4 regions of the Streptomyces sp. NBC_01591 genome follow, and region 4 is predicted to be linked to each of the others. Evidence: riboswitches for the same ligand, from Rfam matches in the RefSeq annotation. Region 4 holds a riboswitch; each other region holds the start of a gene.
What was found. A riboswitch is a leader RNA that binds a small molecule or an ion and turns the genes downstream of it on or off. The one in region 4 is predicted to bind cyclic di-AMP.
Positions count from the first base shown of each region.

Region 1: another riboswitch for cyclic di-AMP. It lies ahead of OG978_RS06545 (C40 family peptidase); the one in region 4 lies ahead of OG978_RS36000 (M23 family metallopeptidase).
Region 2: another riboswitch for cyclic di-AMP. It lies ahead of OG978_RS21720 (M23 family metallopeptidase); the one in region 4 lies ahead of OG978_RS36000 (M23 family metallopeptidase).
Region 3: another riboswitch for cyclic di-AMP. It lies ahead of OG978_RS38765 (transglycosylase SLT domain-containing protein); the one in region 4 lies ahead of OG978_RS36000 (M23 family metallopeptidase).

Region 1 is NZ_CP109327.1:1,385,896-1,390,394, forward strand. Features, by position in the region: gene OG978_RS06530 (hypothetical protein) at 84-368, shown strand; gene OG978_RS06535 (ATP-dependent Clp protease proteolytic subunit) at 552-1,187, shown strand; gene OG978_RS06540 (hypothetical protein) at 1,195-1,503, shown strand; cyclic di-AMP (ydaO/yuaA leader) riboswitch at 1,903-2,075, shown strand; gene OG978_RS06545 (C40 family peptidase) at 2,079-2,552, shown strand; partial or broken gene OG978_RS06550 (LysE family transporter) at 2,642-2,830, opposite strand; gene OG978_RS06555 (LysR substrate-binding domain-containing protein) at 2,893-3,606, shown strand; gene OG978_RS06560 (ATP-binding protein) at 3,640-4,071, opposite strand; gene OG978_RS06565 (helix-turn-helix domain-containing protein) at 4,276-4,499, shown strand, end outside.
Region 2 is NZ_CP109327.1:4,657,435-4,661,933, forward strand. Features, by position in the region: gene OG978_RS21715 (PP2C family protein-serine/threonine phosphatase) at 1-1,116, shown strand, start outside; cyclic di-AMP (ydaO/yuaA leader) riboswitch at 1,401-1,553, shown strand; gene OG978_RS21720 (M23 family metallopeptidase) at 1,565-2,719, shown strand; gene OG978_RS21725 (aldo/keto reductase) at 2,932-3,876, shown strand; gene OG978_RS21730 (PrsW family intramembrane metalloprotease) at 3,896-4,499, opposite strand, start outside.
Region 3 is NZ_CP109327.1:8,369,005-8,373,503, reverse strand. Features, by position in the region: gene OG978_RS38775 (TetR/AcrR family transcriptional regulator) at 1-276, opposite strand, end outside; gene OG978_RS38770 (FAD-dependent monooxygenase) at 364-1,521, shown strand; gene OG978_RS38765 (transglycosylase SLT domain-containing protein) at 1,557-2,054, opposite strand; cyclic di-AMP (ydaO/yuaA leader) riboswitch at 2,057-2,246, opposite strand; gene OG978_RS38760 (ABC-F family ATP-binding cassette domain-containing protein) at 2,887-4,499, shown strand, end outside.
Region 4 is NZ_CP109327.1:7,772,023-7,776,521, reverse strand. Features, by position in the region: gene OG978_RS36010 (STM4011 family radical SAM protein) at 1-56, shown strand, start outside; gene OG978_RS36005 (SGNH/GDSL hydrolase family protein) at 128-973, opposite strand; gene OG978_RS36000 (M23 family metallopeptidase) at 1,161-2,105, opposite strand; cyclic di-AMP (ydaO/yuaA leader) riboswitch at 2,109-2,265, opposite strand; gene OG978_RS35995 (alpha-galactosidase) at 2,563-4,499, opposite strand, start outside.

The sequences.
Region 1 (4,499 bases), 6.4 Mb from region 4:
GGTGACGTCACCTGCGGGGGTGCACTGCCACTTTCAGATGCCTCGGTCACTTTCAGGCGGTGGTTGACCAGGCGTGACTCATCGTGGCCCTCGGCCAGCTGCTCACGACTCGAGACCTCCGTGAGGCCTCGTACTCCCTGCAGCGGAAGCTGAAGCTGCGGAAGGTCCAGCTCTACGACGCGCGTCACTGGTGCCTCACGTTTCTCGCCGTCAACGGCGTGCCGGACATCATCCTCGCCGTATGGGTCGGGCATGCCAACGCCAATTTCACCAAGCGGGTGTACGTCCATCCGAGCCACGAGGACCTCCGCGTCGCCTCGGACCGCCTCACTTCTCTACTCGGTTTCAGTGAGGGCGAAGCAGCCTGATGATCAAGACGTCTAGAGATTGTGAGACATCCGCCCTCAGCGAACAGCCAAAATAGCCTCTGACCTGGGACTTTCGTGGATCACCAGGATCGCGCTCCCATCATAACCTTCTGTACGTCCTGTACATTTTTTACGGAAGCTTGCAGACCCCCGTGCAGACCCCGCAGGAGAGGCATCGCCATGCTGTTCCGTCCCACCGCCCGTCACGTACTGCCCGAGTTCACCGAGCGCACCACCAACGGGAGCCGCACCCTCGACCCGTACTCCAAGCTGCTCGCCGAGCGGATCGTCTTCCTCGGCACCCCGGTGGACGACACCGCGGCCACCGATCTGATCGCGCAGTTCATGTACCTGGAACACGACGCCCCGGACCGGCCCGTATCGCTCTACATCAACTCCCCCGGCGGCTCGTTCGGGGCCATGGCCGCGATCTACGACACGATGCAGTACCTCGCCTGCGAGGTGGAGACCTACTGCCTCGGCCAGGCCGGTTCCTGCGCCTCCGCGCTGCTCGCCGCGGGCGCTCCCGGCCGGCGGCACGCACTGCCCGGCGCGAGGGTCGTCGTGCGGCAGCCCGAGCTCACCGAGCCGGTGCAGGGCCAACCGTCCGATCTGGAGATCGAAGCGCAGGAACTGGAACGGGTCCGCAGGATGCTCATCGCCCTGTTGGCCCGTCACACGGGCCGCGACGCCGAGCAGATCGCCGACGACACCGAACGCGACCTCATTCTCGACGCGGCGGGTGCCAAGGCGTACGGACTGGTGGACCACGTCCTGGAGAACCGGAATTCCTCACTCCCCCCGCACGGCGCGAGGTGAACACCCGATGCAGCCGCCGGAGTTCCCGCCGCTTCCCGCACTGACGTGCGCCGAGGGGGAGTTCATCGACCGCTACCTCGAAGTCCTCGACCAGGTCGGCCGGATCAACCCGGCCCGTGGCAGCGACACCTACGGCGCGCTGCGCGCCGCACAGGCCCTTGTCTCGCAGGCAGGGGCACTGCGGGACGCCCTCGCGTTGATGCACGAGCGCGGCGAGGCACGGATCCACGCCGCCACACTCGCCCGGGCGCTGCGCGTACTGGACGGGGAACGGCGGGCCGGACGCGTCACCGTACCCCCCGCTCCGGCGAGTTGACCGACTTCCGCGCTCCGCGCGCACGGCTGGGTTCGGCCAACTCCCTTCGTCCCGGCATCCGGCGGCCTTCACCCAACTCCCGTACCCGACACGCCCGACGCGTCCATGGAAAATCCTCGCTCGTTCGGCGTAGGGAGTCCCCCTCACGAGGGATGGCTCAATTTGCGTTTTCCGCGTGGACAGTGGGCGGAATCCACCCTTCCGCCCCTGGTACGGAAGCGGCCCGAATCACCGGCGGAGCGTCGAAAATCATCATGTCCACCCGAACGGATCAGTCGTGAGGAGCCTCACATATCCCTGTTTCAGCTCGGAAATCCGGCAGTCGGTGAGTCAAGATCCCTGGGACGACAAGCCCCCGCCACCGCGGCGGGGCGGTCCGGGCGGACGCCGAGTCCTGCCGCCGCCCGGATGCCTGGTCGACATAAGTGGATCGGCAGGAGTGGAGGACCCGAGCACCACGGGTCGACCTGAACACCGGTCGACCCTCGGGGTGAAGCCGCCGCACGCGGCCGGGCAACTTCGCCAGCCCGAACCCGACAGGTCATCCTTCACAGGCGGCTGACGAAGGGTTGCGCATGACTGCGCAGGTTCATGTCCCGTCTCTGCTCGTCCGGGCCGGTACGGCCTCGGTTCTGACGCTCGCCGCCGTCGGCGGCACCATGTTCGTCCCGGGCGCCACGACGGATGCCCAGGCGGCGACTCTGTCGATGAAGGCGCTCAACATCGCGGCCTCGAAGAAGGGCTCGCCGTACAGATGGGGGGCCACCGGCCCCAACCGCTTCGACTGCTCGGGGCTGACGCTCTATTCGTTCAAAAAGGCGGGCAAGAAGCTCCCCCGCACGGCCCAGCAGCAGTACAACCGGACCCGCCATGTCTCGGCCTCGCACAGGAAACGCGGCGACCTGGTCTTCTTCCATTATGGCCGCAGCGTCTACCACGTGGGGATCTACGCCGGTAAGGGCAAGATCTGGCACTCGCCGAGGACCGGCGCGGTGGTCCGGCTGGAGAGGATCTGGACCAAGAGCGTCTATTACGGGCGGGTCCGCTGAGGCGGGGCCCGTCGGCGGATCGAGGCCGCGTCCCCGGCCCTGCTCCGCCGGACAGGCCCTGCTGCCCCGGCCGCTGGCCCCTTCCGCGCTCAGTGCAGCAGGGGACCGGTCACCAGCATCAGGCCCAACGCGGCGAGCGCCGCGCCGCTGCCGCCCTCGATGGCGCGCGCGGTACGCGGCCGGCGCAGCCACCGGCCCAGCCGGTCCACGAGGAGCGCCACGGCGGGGAACCAGACCAGCGCCAGCGCCAGCGCCACGACGATCGTCGCGAGCAGCAGGGGCCCGGCTCACAGCCGCGGGCGAGCTGCTGGCCGGACGCGCCCGGCGCGCCCTCGACGAGATGGACCAGGCACGCCATGAGCTGGCCCGCCTCTCCGGGCTCTCCGGCGGACGTCTGCGGGTCGGCACGTTCACCACGGCCGGCATGCATCTGCTGCCGCCGGTGCTGAGCGCCTTCCGGCGCGCCCACCCGGATGTAGAGCTGGCGGTGACCGAGTACGAACCGCCCCAGGGCGTCGCCGCGGTGGCCGCGGGCGAGGTCGATCTGGCGCTGACTCATGTGTACGAGCCGACTGCCGCCGTGGCCTGGCCCGCCGGGGTCTTCGCCGAACCGCTGCTGGTCGAGGAGCTGGTCCTCATCACGGCGGTCGGTCAGATGCTGTCCGAAGGCAGCGGGAGACTGCCGGTGACGGAGCTGGCGGGACGGCCGCTGATCAGCAGCGCGCCGACGCATCCGCCGCGCCGTGGGGTCGAGCAGGCGCTGGCCGAGGCCGGGGCGACACCCGCCGTGGTCTGCGAGTCGCCCGGCTACGCACTGGTGTGCGCCCTGGTCAGTGCGGGTATCGGGATGGCGGTCGTCCCGGAGATGGTCGCCGCGATGTCGCCGACGCCGCTGTCGGTACGGCGGCTGGATCCCGCTTCCTTCCGGCGGACGATCTCGGTGGTGCACCGCGGTGACCGGGCGAGCGCCGCCGCGGCGACGTTCCAGGCCCTGTTGCGCAGTGGGTTCGGGCGGTCGGCGTCGGCGCAGCGGCCGGGCGGCGAAGCCGGGTGACCGCGCGGGCGGGCGGCCACCGGAACGCGCTGGTCAGCTCTGCACGGGGATGCTCCACGGAAGCGCGATCCACACCGTCTTGCCGCCGTCGGCGGTGGGGGTGACGGTGAGCCGGCCCCCGCACTCCTTGGCCAGACAGCGGATGATCACCATGCCGCGTCCGTTGTCCTGCTGAACGGCGGCGGGCAGTCGCCTGGGCCAGCGGGGGTGACTGTCCGTCACCCCGAGAAGCAGTTGCTCCTCCCGCTCCAGCCGGAGGTCCACGGTGAAGGTGGGCGACTGCCCGAAGGTGTGCTGTACGGCGTTGGTCGCGAGCTCCGAGACGATGAGCTGGATGCTGTCGGCGAAGTCGGTGTCGGTGGCCAGGCCCCATTCGGTGAGCACCTTGGCCACGTACCTGCGGGCTGCCGAGACCGAGACCGGATCGCTCGGCAGAGTGAGGTGTGCTTCTTGATGGTCTGCCATGGCGAGCCGTCCCTTTCCCACCCGGACCGACCCGCGATCGGTCTGGGTTGCGCTTCGGGCCAGATTGCCATTGATGCTGCCCTCTGTGACGGCGATCCACCAAGATATGCATATATCTGTCGCTCAATGCGGTGAACCCTGCCACGCGAAACCGTCTGTGGGCGGCACACTGTCCGCTCGGCAGAAGAGGGAGGGAGGCCGTAGATGCAGCACGGCCCTGCGGTTCGACGCCGCAAGCTCGGGGAGGAACTCCGGAGTCTGCGCCATGTGTCGGGACTGACCAGTCGGGACGCGGCGCGGATGCTCGGGTGGCACCAGTCGAAGGTGAGCCGGATCGAGACCGGGGTGAGCGGGGTGCAACCCGCCGATGTGACCCGGCTGCTCGACGCGTACGGCGTGGACGACGCCCAGTTGCGGGATCTCCTGGC
Region 2 (4,499 bases), 3.1 Mb from region 4:
GCCCGTACCCGGCGGTTCGTGCGCGCGCTGCCCGCGCTGATGATTCTCGGCGGGCTGGTCTTCGATGCCCTCACCCCGCCGACCTTCACCGCCATTCCGCTGTTCGTGGCCGCTCCGCTGATCGCCGCCCCGTTCTTCTCGCTGTCCAGCACCATCCGCACCGGGATCGCCTCGATGCTGGCCGTCATCGCGATGCGGCTGTACAGCGGCGCGTTGCCGGAGGTCGTGCCGTTGATCGAGCTGCTCACCCTGGCCACCGTCTCGGTCCTGGCGGTCGTGATCAACGGGGTCGTGCGGCGCGGCAACGAGCAGCTGGCCTCGGCGCGGTTCATCGCGGAGACGGCCATGCGCGCGGTGCTGCCGCAGCCGTCCGACCGGACCGGCGGGCTGCAGGTCGCGGCGCGGTACGAGGCGGCACAGGCGGACGAGTTCGTCGGCGGCGATCTGTTCGCCGTGGCGGACACCCCGTGGGGGGTGCGGCTGGTGGTCGGGGACGTGCGGGGGAAGGGGCTCGACGCCGTGGAGACGGTGGCGGTGGTCATCGGGGCGTTCCGCGAGGCGGCCGAGCAGGAACCCTCGCTGGAGGGGGTGGCGAGGCGGCTGGAACGGGCGCTGGGGCGGGAGGAGGCGCGACGGGGCGGGCTCGACGTGCTGGAGGGCTTCATCACCGCCGTGCTGGCCGAGATCCCGTCCGGGCTGCCCCGGGTGCGGATCGTCAACCGCGGCCACCCCGAGCCGATCCTGCTGCACCCGGACGGGGCACTGGAGGTACTGAAGCCCTCCGTGCCCGCGCTGCCGCTCGGGATGGATCTGGGGGTGTGGCCGGAGCACACGGACGAGTGGGACCTGCCGGCCGGGACGACCCTGCTCCTCTACACGGACGGCCTCTCCGAGGCGCGGAACGCCGAGGGGGTCTTCTACGATCCGGCGGCCCGGCTGCGCGGGCGGATCTTCCCCGGGCCCGAGGAACTGCTGTCCGCGCTGACCGATGACGTGCGCCTGCACACGGGGGGTGAGTCGACCGACGACATGGCATTGCTCGCGGTCGTACGTCCTGCGGAGGGGCAGCCGGACCGGCGAAGGACCGTGCGGATCGTCGGCGCGGAGGAGGCGTGAGGGGCGGGTCTGGTGCGGGGGGCTGCACGAGGGGCTGTGATGTGGCGGACGCGATGCCACCGTGCGTAACCGAAAGACGCCGCTCCGCATAACATTTGACGCAACGTCAGAAACGGGGTAATGGCTGAGGGTCGGTCAACTCGTCCGTTTCCACCCGCTTATGTCCCGTAAGGCTCAGGCCAAAGACGTGAACGATCAGTGGGAACAGCTTGGAATACGGCCCCGGTGTCTATTAACGTTCGATAACGCAGCGCGGTCGTCCCAGCCGTCATCAGTGGCGGCACCGTGCGCGAGCGCCGAATTCCGCAAGGGAACCGGGGAACCACCTACATGGGGTGAATCGGACACCTGTGTCTCGTGAGAGGCAGAGGGGCCCGTAGGAGACCTTCCTGCTCCGAACCCGTCAGCTAACCCGGTAGGCGAGAAGGAAGGAAAGGAGTGCGCCCCCGTGGCGTCCAACAAGCCTGCCCCCGAGGCCCCGTCTCGGTTCAATCCCGGCTACGGCACCGAGCCGGGTGGCGACTTCACCACCGAGTTCACCGCCGATTTCACGGGTGAGTTCACCACCGAGTTCACCGGCGAGTTCGGCAACGACTTCCGCGCCGACGGCAACGGTGAACCCGAACGCGGCTGGGACGAGTGGAACCCCACCGAGGAGTCCGTCCGCCCCGTGCGCGGCAGGCACCGCGTCGCCAAGCAGCGCAACGGACTTGCCCGCAGCTCCACGGTGCTGGGTGTCGGCGTCATCGCGGCGGTCGGCGCGGGCGGCATGGCCAGCGCGCAGAGCAAGCCGCCGGTCTCCATCTCCGTGCCCGACTCCATCTCGGACAACCTCCCCGACGCCAAGTCCCTTCCCGGCGTGGGCTCCCTGTTCTCCGACGAGTCCGAGCCGGACAAGGCCGAGATCGCCGCCGCTTCCGCCCCGCTCACCACCGCCGGCCTCACCACCGCCGAGGCCGAGCAGGGTGCGACGGACGCCGGCGAGGCGCTCCGCGCCCGCATCCTCCAGCAGGCCGAGCAGCAGCAGGACGCCGCCGACGCCGAGGCCAAGGCTGCTCAGGAGAAGGAAGCCGCGGAGAAGGCCGCCGCCGAGGCCAAGAAGCAGCAGGACGAGGCCGAGGCCAAGGCCGCCGCCGAGAAGAAGAAGGCGGAGGAGGAGGCCAAGAAGAAGGCGGAGGCCGCGCGGCTCGCCAAGCTCGCCGCCAGCTACGCCATCCCGACCTTCTCGTACACGATCACCTCGACCTACGGCCAGGCCGGTTCGATGTGGTCCTCCGGCTACCACACCGGCCTCGACTTCGCCGCTCCGACCGGTACCCCGATCAAGGCCGTTCACGGCGGCACGATCAAGTCGGCCGGCCTGGCAGGCTCGTACGGCTACCGCACCGTGCTGGAGTTGGAGGACGGTACGGAGATCTGGTACTGCCACCAGTCCTCGATCGGCGTCAGCGCGGGCCAGAAGGTCACCACCGGCGAGACCATCGGCCGGGTCGGCGCGACCGGCAATGTGACGGGACCCCACCTCCACCTGGAGGTCCACACCGCCGACGGTACGGGCATCGACCCGATGGCCTGGCTCCGCGGCAAGGGCCTCAACATCTGAGGCGACGCCTGCCCCGCCCACCTCGCGGGGCTCATGGTCCGAGCCGGTTCGCCGGCCGATGAACCCCGGCAGCCCTGACGCTCACCCCCCGACGTCAGGGCTGCCGGTCTGTTGTGAGCGGCGGGGAAGAGCGGTCGGCCGGGAAGAGCGGTCGGTGGAGAAAACGGCGGGCACCTGGAATAGCGGACTCGCCGGAATCCGTTGATCCACTTATGACTTCTCTTCGTGAACTGGGCTCTTCCGGCCTTCAGGTCTTCCCGCTCGCTCTCGGTGGCAACGTCTTCGGCTGGACCGCCGACGAGGCGCAGTCATTCGCCGTGCTGGACGCGTACGCCGCGGCCGGCGGCAACTTCATCGACACCGCCGACGCGTACTCCGCCTGGATCCCGGGCAACAAGGGCGGCGAGTCCGAGACCGTCATCGGCAAGTGGCTCGCCGCCCGCGCCAACCGCTCCGACATCGTCGTCGCCACGAAGGTCGGTGCCCACCCCGAGTACAAGGGGCTCGCCCCCGCCAACATCAAGGCCGCGGCCGAGGAGTCGCTGCGCCGGCTCGGCACCGACCACATCGATCTCTACTACACGCACTTCGACGACGAGACCGTGCCGGTCGAGGAGATCATCACCGCTCTGGACCAGCTGGTGAAGGAGGGCAAGGTCCGGGAGATCGCCGCCTCCAACATCAGCCCCGAGCGGCTCCAGGCCTCCCTGGACTTCTCGGAGCGCGAGGGGCTGGCCCGCTACGTCGCCCTTCAGCCGCACTACAACCTGGTCTCCCGCGACACGTACGAGGGCGAACTCCAGGACACGGCAGCCCGCGCCGGGCTCGCCGCGGTGCCGTACTACGCCCTGGCCTCCGGCTTCCTCACCGGCAAGTACCGTCCGGGCGCTTCGGTGGAGAGCGCGCGGGCCGCGAGTGCCGGTCAGTACCTGAAGTCGGAGCGGGGACAGAAGGTCCTGGTCGCGCTGGACAAGGTTGCCCAGGCGCACGATGCGGAGATCGCGACCGTCGCGCTGGCCTGGCTCGCGTCCCGGCCGACCGTGGCCGCGCCGATCGCCTCGGCCCGTACGGTCGAGCAGCTGCCCGCGCTGCTGGCCGTCGCGGACCTCTCGCTGACCGAGCAGGAGCTGGCCGAACTCACCGAGGCATCCGCCTGATCGTGCATGCTGCTGCTGTCTAGTGCGGTGGCTGCTGCGGCAGCAGATAGGGGTTGTAACCGGGGCCGGGGCCGTTGCGGTAGCCGCCGTACTGCGTGTGCGGAGGGAACGGCTGGGCGTACGGGGGCGGCGGCGGGAGCTGGGGGCGCAGGCGGCCCGTTGCCTGGGCCGCGTACCTCAGGGCGGGGGCGGCCACCTCTCTGCGTTGCCAGAGGTGGTGCAGCAGCTCCAGCTCGCGTTCGGCGAAGTCCGGGCCGGCCGCCCCGCGGCGGGCCCGCAGACGCAGCGAGGCCAGTGAGGTCGCGAACGATTCGTACTCGGCGACGGCCTGCGCGGCCGCCTTGCCGTGGGCCTTCGCCGCGGCTTTCGCCTGAGCACTCGGCTGAGCAGGGGGCCAGGACCCTGGGGCGGGACCGTACGGGTTCTGCCAGCTCCCCCCGGCCTCGATGGCGTACCGTCGGCGGGCCGCGTCGCGGGCCAGGCCGCGGGCACGCATCGAGGAGAGGGCGAGCGGCTCCGCCGGGCTCAGCCAGCCGGCCGCCGCGTAGGCGGGCAGCTCGGCGGAGAGCGTACGCAGCTCCCGCCGGCGCGACCAGATCGCCAGCCAGGTCACCAGGCCGAAG
Region 3 (4,499 bases), 600 kb from region 4:
CTCGACGAAGCCGGCGAGCCCGTCCGTCAGTTCGTCGGCGTCGCGCGGCGTCGCCGCCTGGTCGCTGGCCGCCTGCAGTTCCGCCTGGTCGTGCGCGACGAGTCGTCGGACGAGCGCGGTGAGCAGCGCCTGACGGGTGCGGAAGTACGCCGAGGTGGTGCCCGGAGGCAGGCCCGCAGCCCGGTCCACGGCCCGGTGGGTCAGGCCCCGCATCCCCGCCTCGGCCAGCACGCCGATGGCGGCATCGGCAAGGACGGTCCGTCGATCAGTGGTCATCACCCCTTTCTACACCTGTAGAGACGGCGTAGTACGCTCCTTCTACAGGTGTAGAAGGCCGTGGCAGGGCACGAGAGGGGACCCGGCATGGGCAACAGCGCGGTGGTTGTCGGCGGAGGCATCGGCGGGCTGGCCGCCGCGATCGGGCTGCGCCGCATCGGCTGGGAGGCGACGGTCGTCGAACGCGCCCACACCCTCGACGACGCGGGCGCGGGCATCTCGCTGCACGCGAACGGTATGCGCGCGCTGGATGCCCTCGGTGTCGGCGCGGGAGTGCGCGCGGCCGCGCGGCCCCAGTACACCGGTGGCACCCGCACCCCGGACGGACGCCTGCTGGCACGTATGGACGGAGCCGCGCTGGAGCGCGAGCTGGGGACCCCGATCGTGGGCATCCCCCGGGCCACGCTGCACCGGTTGCTGCGCGAGGCGCTGCCGCCCGGATCCCTGGTCATCGGGGCCGAGGTGACGTCCGTCGACCGATCCGACGCCTCGCGGGTGCGCCTCACCGCCGGTGACACTCTCCGCGACGCGGATCTGGTCGTGGCCGCCGACGGGATCAGCAGCCGGTTGCGCTCCCAGCTCTTCCCGGGGCACCCCGGTCCGGCCTACAGCGGCTCGACGGTGCTGCGCGCCATCACCGAGTCCCCGGTCGACCTGCGGACCGACTTCGAGCTCACCTGGGGACCGGGGGCCGAGTTCGGTCACATCGCCTTCTCGGACGGCCGGGCAGAGTGGCACGCGGTGCTCAACGCTCCCGCCGGTGTGCGCCATCCGGACCCGCTCGCCGAGGTCCGCCGCCGGTTCGGCGGCTGGCACGACCCCATTCCCGCCCTGCTGGCGGCGACCCGGCCCGATGCCGTCCTGCACCGTGACGTCAACGAGCTGGTCGCCCCGCTCCCTTCCTACGCGGTGGGCCGGGTCGCCCTGCTCGGCGATGCCGCCCACGCCATGACCCCGAATCTCGGCCAGGGGGCCTGCCAGGCACTGGAGGACGCGGCGACGCTGGCCGCCGCGCTCGCCACCGAACCCACCGTCGAGTCGGCGCTCAGCCGCTACGACGCCGAGCGCCGGCCCCGCAGCCAGTCGGTCGCCCGGGCCGCTCGGCAGGCCGGCCGGATGGGCCAGCAGCTGTCCCGTCCGGCGGCCGTCGCCCTGCGCAATACAGCGCTGCGGCTCGCACCGTCCCGCGTCACCGTCCGCACGATCCTGCGCCACGCCGACTGGACGCCCCCGCGGCTGGGCTGACCGCGGGGGCGACGGCCGGGCGGCGGCGCCGTACGTCAGTAGGCTCCGAAGACGTTGTCGATGGAGCCGTACTTGGCGGCCGCGTAGTTGCACGCTGCCGTGATGTTGGCGACGGGGTCGTAGCTGTCCATCGCGGTACCGGGCACGTGGTAGGCCCGGAACGTCGGATCGATGACCTGGAGGAGCCCCTTGGACGGCGTCCCGGCGGCGGCGTTCGAGTCCCAGTTGTTGATGGCCAGGGGGTTGCCGGAGGACTCGCGCATGATGTTGCGGTGGATGCTGGCGTAGCTGCCGGGGATGCCGTGCTTGGCCATGACGGCCAGCGACTCCTTGATCCAGCCGTCCAGATCGTTCGTGTACGTCGCGGACTGCGCGGCCGGGGCGGCGGCGCTGACGGACTGCGCCGGCGCCGCCGAGGCGGTGTGGGCACCGATCAGCGGCAGCATGAGGGCGGCTGCGCCCGTGCCCACGGCGATGAAACCCCGGGTCAGCGAGGTGGACTTACGACGACGGTACGTACCCGTTGAGGGCATGATGGATTCCTCTCCGTCGCCTGCGAGGTGAGCTGTCGGGTTCAGGCTGGAGATGCCTGGCCGCACATGGGCGCGACTTCACCCCGAGCCGTTCCGGATACCGGGATCGGCGGCTTACCTGGGTTCCCCGCTCCTGCCGTACACGAGTGGGTCGGATTGCCGGACGGCGGCAGGATTCGGCGTTCCGTCCGGATTGACGGTGACCGTAGGCGAGGAGACACGAAAGGGACAAGCCCCCAATTTTCGAATGCAATTCACCCACAAGATCAAGGCACGGGAATTTCGGTAATCCACCTCACACCGCGCGTCCCCTTTTCCTTGCCCGGAAAGGGAACCGACTCGCGCGACTCGCCGTCCAGGGCGCCGAACGTGACTCGCGCCACAAATACCCAAAAGGTGCATTTCGCGCCATGATTAAAAGCGATATTGGTGGCGAATGATCCTTTTATTAACCAAAAGATCAATTCGGGTGAATAACTCATACCGGACAGATGCCTCGCCGTGCGGGTCTCGCGCCCCCGACGCCCACCCGGCACCGGGAGGCATTGCCTTTCCCCCTCCCTGTCGTTATGGTTTCCATGTCCTGTTGTCTCCGATAGAGGTGGACGTTGCGCATCTGAGGTTCGCGAACATCGCGCCGTACGGCTCCGCCCGTACGCCCGTCACGCTGTAGCAGTGCTCCGCACTGCCCGTGACCCCGCGTGGATGCGACCTCGGTGCATGAGCCGTCCCTCGATCTTCTGGACCGCCACACCTCTGCCCCTGCCCGGTCGCTGCGTGGTGCTCGCATACGAGGCCCCCATTCACCACGTTTGCGACTGCGAGGAACACCATGGCGAGACCCACCACCCCCGGCGCCTCCCTCACCTGCTCGGCCCTGACCTTCCGGTGGCCGGACGGCACGACCGTCTTCGACGGGCTCTCCCTCAGCATCGGCCGGGGCCGCATCGGTCTCGTCGGCACCAACGGTGCGGGCAAGTCCACCCTGCTCCGACTGCTCGCCGGTCAACTGCGCCCGTCCCAGGGGTCGGTGACCGTCGGCGGCAGCCTCGCCCACCTTCCGCAGAACATCACCCTCGACACAACACTGCGGGTGGACCGGGCCCTGGGCATCGCCGAGCGGCGCGACGCGCTGCGCGCCATCGAGGCCGGCGATGTCGACGAGAAGCACTTCGAGACGATCGGCGACGACTGGGACGTCGAGGAACGGGCCCTGGCGACACTCGGCTCGCTCGGGCTGGGAGGCATTGAACTGGACCGCACCGTCGGCCAGTTGTCCGGCGGTGAGACCGTCCTGCTGCGGCTGGCCGCGCTGCTGCTGGAGCGCCCCGACGTCCTGCTCCTGGACGAGCCCACCAACAACCTCGATGTGTTCGCCCGCCGGAGGCTCTACGAGGCCGTCGACTCCTGGCGCTCGGGCGTACTGGTCGTGGTCAGCCACGACCGCGAACTGCTGGAGCGCGTGGACCGCATCGCCGAACTGCGCACCGGATCCGTGAACTGGTACGGCGGTGGCTGGTCCGCGTACGAGGAGGCCGTGGCCACCGAACAGGAGGCCGCCGGGCGGATGTTGCGGTCCGCCGAGGCCGACGTGCGCCGCCAGAAACGCGAACTGGAGGAGACCCATGTGAAGCTGGCCCGGCGGCAGCGGAACGGCAGGAGGATCGAGGCCGAGGGCAGCCTCCCGAAGATCCTGGCAGGCCGCCGGAAGCGGTCCGCGCAGGAGTCGGCGGGCAAGCTTCGCGGCGTCCACGAGGAACGTCTCAGTGAGGCACGCGAGCGCCGGGAGGAAGCCGCGGACGCGATCCGGGACGATGCCGAGATCCGTGTGAGCCTTCCCCACACGGCGGTGCCCACCGGACGCACGGTGTTGAGCCTGCACGGGTTGCGACCCCGGTTCGGCAGACTGCGCGAGGGCAGCCTCCATGTGCACGGGCCCCAGCGGATCGCGCTCGTCGGTCGCAACGGCGCCGGGAAGACGACGCTGCTGCGCACTCTCACCGGTGAACTGGCCCCGTTGTCCGGCGAGGCCCGGACCTTCGTGCCGGTGCGGTTCCTTCCGCAGCGGCTCGATGTGCTGGACGAAGAACTGAGCGTCGCGGCGAACGTGGCCCGGATGGCTCCCGGGGTCACCGACAACCACATCCGCGCCCAGCTCGCGCGCTTCCTGTTCCAGGGGAAGCGCGCGGAGCAGGCGGCAGGCACGCTGTCGGGCGGGGAACGCTTCCGGGCCGCCCTCGCGGCGACGATGCTCGCCGCGCCAGCCCCGCAGTTGCTGATGATGGACGAACCGACCAACAACCTCGACATCACCAGTGTGCGGCAGCTGACCGGTGCGCTGGAGTCCTACGAGGGGGCGCTCCTGATCGCCAGTCACGATCTGCCGTTCCTCGAATCTGTCGGCATCACCCGGTGGTTGCTGGTCGAGGAGGAGCTCCGGGAGAC
Region 4 (4,499 bases):
GTGTGCTGGAGCGGATACCGGCCGCCCCGCTGTCGTCGCTCGCCGGACCGGCCTGAGGTTCAGGCCGGTCCGGCGAGCGACGGCACCACGGCGCGGACGCCCGTCCGGAGCGGCAGGAGGTCCGGTGCTAGAGCGGCAGGAGATCCGGCCGCTTGGCTTCGACGTGGTCGCCCGAGGACTCGCCGCGCAGCCGTCGGCCGATCCACGGCACCAGGTACTCGCGCGCCCAGTGGATGTCGTCGCGCCGCACTTCGAGGGTGCCGCGCTGTGCCTGCGGGGGCCATTCCTGGTCGGGGTCGGCCGGCACGTCGATGCCGAGTACCTGTGCGGCGCGCAGCGCGACCCTGGTGTGTCCCTCGGGCGACAGGTGGAGCCGGTCGTCGTCCCAGGCGCGCCTGTCCTGGACGGACCGCAGCGACCACAGGTCCAGGACCGGGCAGTCGTAGCGGTCGGCGATGGCCCTCACATGGGCGGTGTAGGTGGCGATCTTGCCGCGCAGATGGCGCAGCACGGGAATGCCACGGGTGTCGAAGCCGGTGGTGACCATGACCGTGCCGACCGCTTGGGTCAGTTCGGCAACGGCGCGCTCGAAGCGCTCGGCCACGTCGTCGGGGTCGGTGCCCGGCCGGATGATGTCGTTGCCGCCCGCACAGAAGCTCACCAGGTCGGGTGCGAGCTCCTTGGCGCGCGGCACCTGCTCCTCGACGATCTGGTCGAGGAGGCGTCCGCGTACGGCGAGATTGGCGTACCTGAAATTCCCGTGCACGGAACCTTCGGTCTCCGTCGCCGCATCGGGGTCCGGGAGCTGGTCCGCGAGAAGTACCGCGAAACGGTCCGCCCAGCCGACGAAGGTCCCGTCCGGGCCGGGGTCGCCGACTCCCTCGGTGAAACTGTCGCCAATCGCCGCGTACGACCCGATGACGCCCTGTCGGTTGTTGACGCCACGTTGATTTTTTCTCGAATCGTCTGCCACAAACGCTTATCCTGCACCGCCGAATGTGACCTACGCGACCGTAATAAGGGGTTGACGGGTGGTGAGATAGACCACCCAGTCAGTTTTTGGTAAAGGGGGAATAAGCAGCAGGGGCGGTGCGCCGCCGCGCACCGCCCCTGCTGTGTTGCTCAGGTCATGCTGTCACCCAGCTGCCCGGCCGTTCGGCTCAGACGTAGATGCCGTGCGAGGCCAGGTAGGCGATCGGGTCGATGTCCGAGCCGTAGGCCGGGCCCGTGCGGACCTCGAAGTGAAGGTGCGGACCGGTGGAGTTGCCGGTGGAGCCGGAGAGGCCGATCTGCTGACCGGCGCTCACGGCCTGGCCCACCGAGACGGAGGCGGAGGACAGGTGGCCGTACTGCGAGTAGCGGCCGTCGGCGTGCTTGATGACGACCTGGTTGCCGTACGCGCCGCCCCAGCCGGCGGCGACGACGGTGCCGGAGGTGATGGACTTCACGCTGGTGCCGGTGGCGACCGGGAAGTCGATCCCGGAGTGGCTGCCGCTGGACCAGTTGGAGCCGGAGGCGCGGTAGTTGGTGGTGTGGTTGCCGGGGACCGGGTGGACGTAGCCGGAGCCGTTGCTCTGGGCGGCCGGGGCGGAGGCCGGGGCCTTGGACTCCGGGGCGGCCGAGGACTTGGCCGGGGCGGACTTCTCCGCGGCCGTCGAGGGCGCTGTGGCCACCTTCGACGGGAGGGCCGAGCCGGTGCCGGCGCCGGTGGGCGCGGCGTTGCCGGAGGCCTTGGAGCCGAGGGTCAGCTTCATGCCCGGGAAGATCAGGCTGGGGTCCTCGCCGACGACCTTGCGGTTGTCCTGGTACAGCTTCTGCCAGCCGCCCTTGACCTTGTGCTCGGCGGCGATCTTCGACAGGTAGTCGCCGGAGACGACGGAGTACGTCGTGGTCGTGGTGGCTGCCTTCTTCTGCGCGACCGGCGCGGCGTGCATGGTGGCGGCGGCCGACTGCGGCGCGGCGGCCGGGGCGGCCTGCTCCGCGGCGTGGGCACCGGTGGCACCGAGCAGCGGCAGTGCGACGACGGCGCCGCCGGCGCTTGCCGCGGCGACGCCACGGGCGATGGTGCTGATCTTCGGACGACGGTGCTTACCCGATATGGGCATGAAGTATTTCCTCTCCGGCGCCTGCGAGGTGAGCTGTCGGGTTCGGGCTGGAGATGCCCGGCCGCGCTGAGCGCGACTTCACCCCGAGCCGGCCGGAATTCTCCGGTCGGCGGCTTACCTGGTTCCCCCGCTCCTGCCACGCGATGAGTGGATGCGAATTCCGGTCGGCGGCAGGATTAGGCGGTCCGTCCGGATTGACGGTGACCGTAAGCGAGTCGGGACGATGAGAACAAGCCACGGGTTCCACACCGGAATCCGCGCCGGGGAAATCGGCGCGGAATTCCGGTCACACTCCGTGGATTAAGGATCTTGAATTTCCGCGCCGCGCACGGAATACCCGACCCTCCCGTCACCACACACCGTCACGGATATGATCCCGCTCACGAGACGGCGATCATCTCCCATACAAACGGGCGATGTTCGGACAAAAGCCCGCATTACGGACATGTCCCGTCTGTCACCCCCGCCGCAGCCTCAGCACCCGCGCGTCGAGATCCCCCCGGAGTCCGGTGTGCAGCCCCTGATGCAGCAGTACCGAACCGTGGTGCACCGCCCCCGTGTCCAGGCAGGTGTACGTCGCCGCGGGGTCGAGCCCGCGCAGCCGCAGGGCCGGGGGCCGCTCCCCGTATCGCTGCGCCTCCAGCCACATCAGGACCACGGTCTCCACCCCGTGGACGTACTGGACCGCGCTCAGTCCACCGCGCGGCTCACGCAGCCGGTACAGCGCTCCCTGCTGCACGACCGGACGGATCTCCTTGTAGAGGTCCACCCAGGTCCGAGCCTCGGCCAGCTCCTCCTCGCTCCATTCGGTGAGGTCCCCGCCGACCCCGAGCACACCGGCCATCGCACTCACGAAACGGAAGCGCAGCGAGCTCACCCTGCCGTTGAGCTGGTGGTTCGGGCTGTCGGTGACCCAGGCGGCCATCACCCGGGCCGGATGGATGTGCCCGAAGCCCTCCTGGATGGCGAGACGGTCGAGCGGGTCGGTGTTGTCGGAGGTCCACACCTGGTCCGTACGGGACAGGATCCCCAGGTCGATCCGGCCGCCGCCGCCCGAGCAGGACTCGAACGCGACCGAGGGGTGCGCGGCCCTGAGCCGGTCGATCAGTGCGTACAGAGCGTCCACATGCTCGACCCAGAGTTTCTGCGGGTACTCCTCGCCCGGCCAGCCGGCATCGGTGAAGCAGCGGTTGAAATCCCATTTCACATAGTCGACGGGCGTCTCGGAGAGCAGCGTGTCCAGCTGTTCCCAGAGATATTCCTGCACATCGGGGCGGGCCAGATTGAGCACCAGCTGGTTGCGGTACTCCGTCCGCGCCCGCCCGGGGAAGTGCTGCACCCAGTCGGGGTGCGCGCGATAGAGATCACTGTCGGCATTGACCATTTCCGGCTCGACCCAGATGCCGAACTGCATGCCGAGCCCGTGCACTTCGTCGGCGAGCGGCTTCAGCCCGCCCGGGAAGCGGTCCGGATTGGGCGTCCAGTCGCCGAGCCCGGCCCGGTCACTGGTCCGCTGCCCGAACCACGCGTCGTCCACGACGAACAACTCGACACCCATCGCTGCGGCGCGCTCGGCGAGGGCGCGCTGCTGCTCCATGGAGATGTCGAAGCCCGTGGCCTCCCAGGAGTTGTAGAGCACCGGCCGCAGGTTCTCCGCGTCCGGGATCACATGGGCCAGCTGCCAGGCATGCCAGGCACGGCTCGCCCCGCCGAACCCCTGGCCGCTCCACAGGCCGGCGAACACGGGAGTGGCGTACGACTCCCCCGGTGCGAGCCGCAGCAGTCCGGAGTCGTCGTAGCCGGCGCCGCCGGTGATCTGCACGAGCCCGTCGGGCAGCCGCTGCACGGAGATCCGCCACGACCCGGACCAGCCGAGTGCGCAGCCGTACACCTCTCCGCTCTCCTCGGTGGCCACACCGTCGGCATCCAGCGCGACCCACGGCAGGTACTGGTGGCCGGTGTGGCCCCGCCTGCTGGAGATGACGCTCTCGCCGTAGGTCAGCTCCGCCCGCGCGATCCGCGACTCCGCCGCCCAGCGGCCGTGCAGCCGGCTCAGCCGCCAGCCGTCGCGGGCGGGCAGCGACCAGGCGGCCGCGTCGGCGCGGAGCAGTTCCAGCGGCGGGCCGTCCGGTCCGGCGTGGGCGACGGTGGCCCAGCGCTCCACGACATCGGAGTCGTCCCGCATCCGGTAGTGCAGGGTGAGGGCGAGCCGGTGCACGGGGTCGGTGAAGCCGATACGCAGTTCGTCCCCGTCCACCACGGCGGCACCGAAGGCCCACTCGGTGCCGCGAACCTCGGGGGTACGCACCGAGAGCGCCGGGCGGACGAACCTGGGGCCGCCCTCCACCGGATATTCCTCCCGGCCGTCGAGGTGGGACTCGAAGCCCCTGAAGG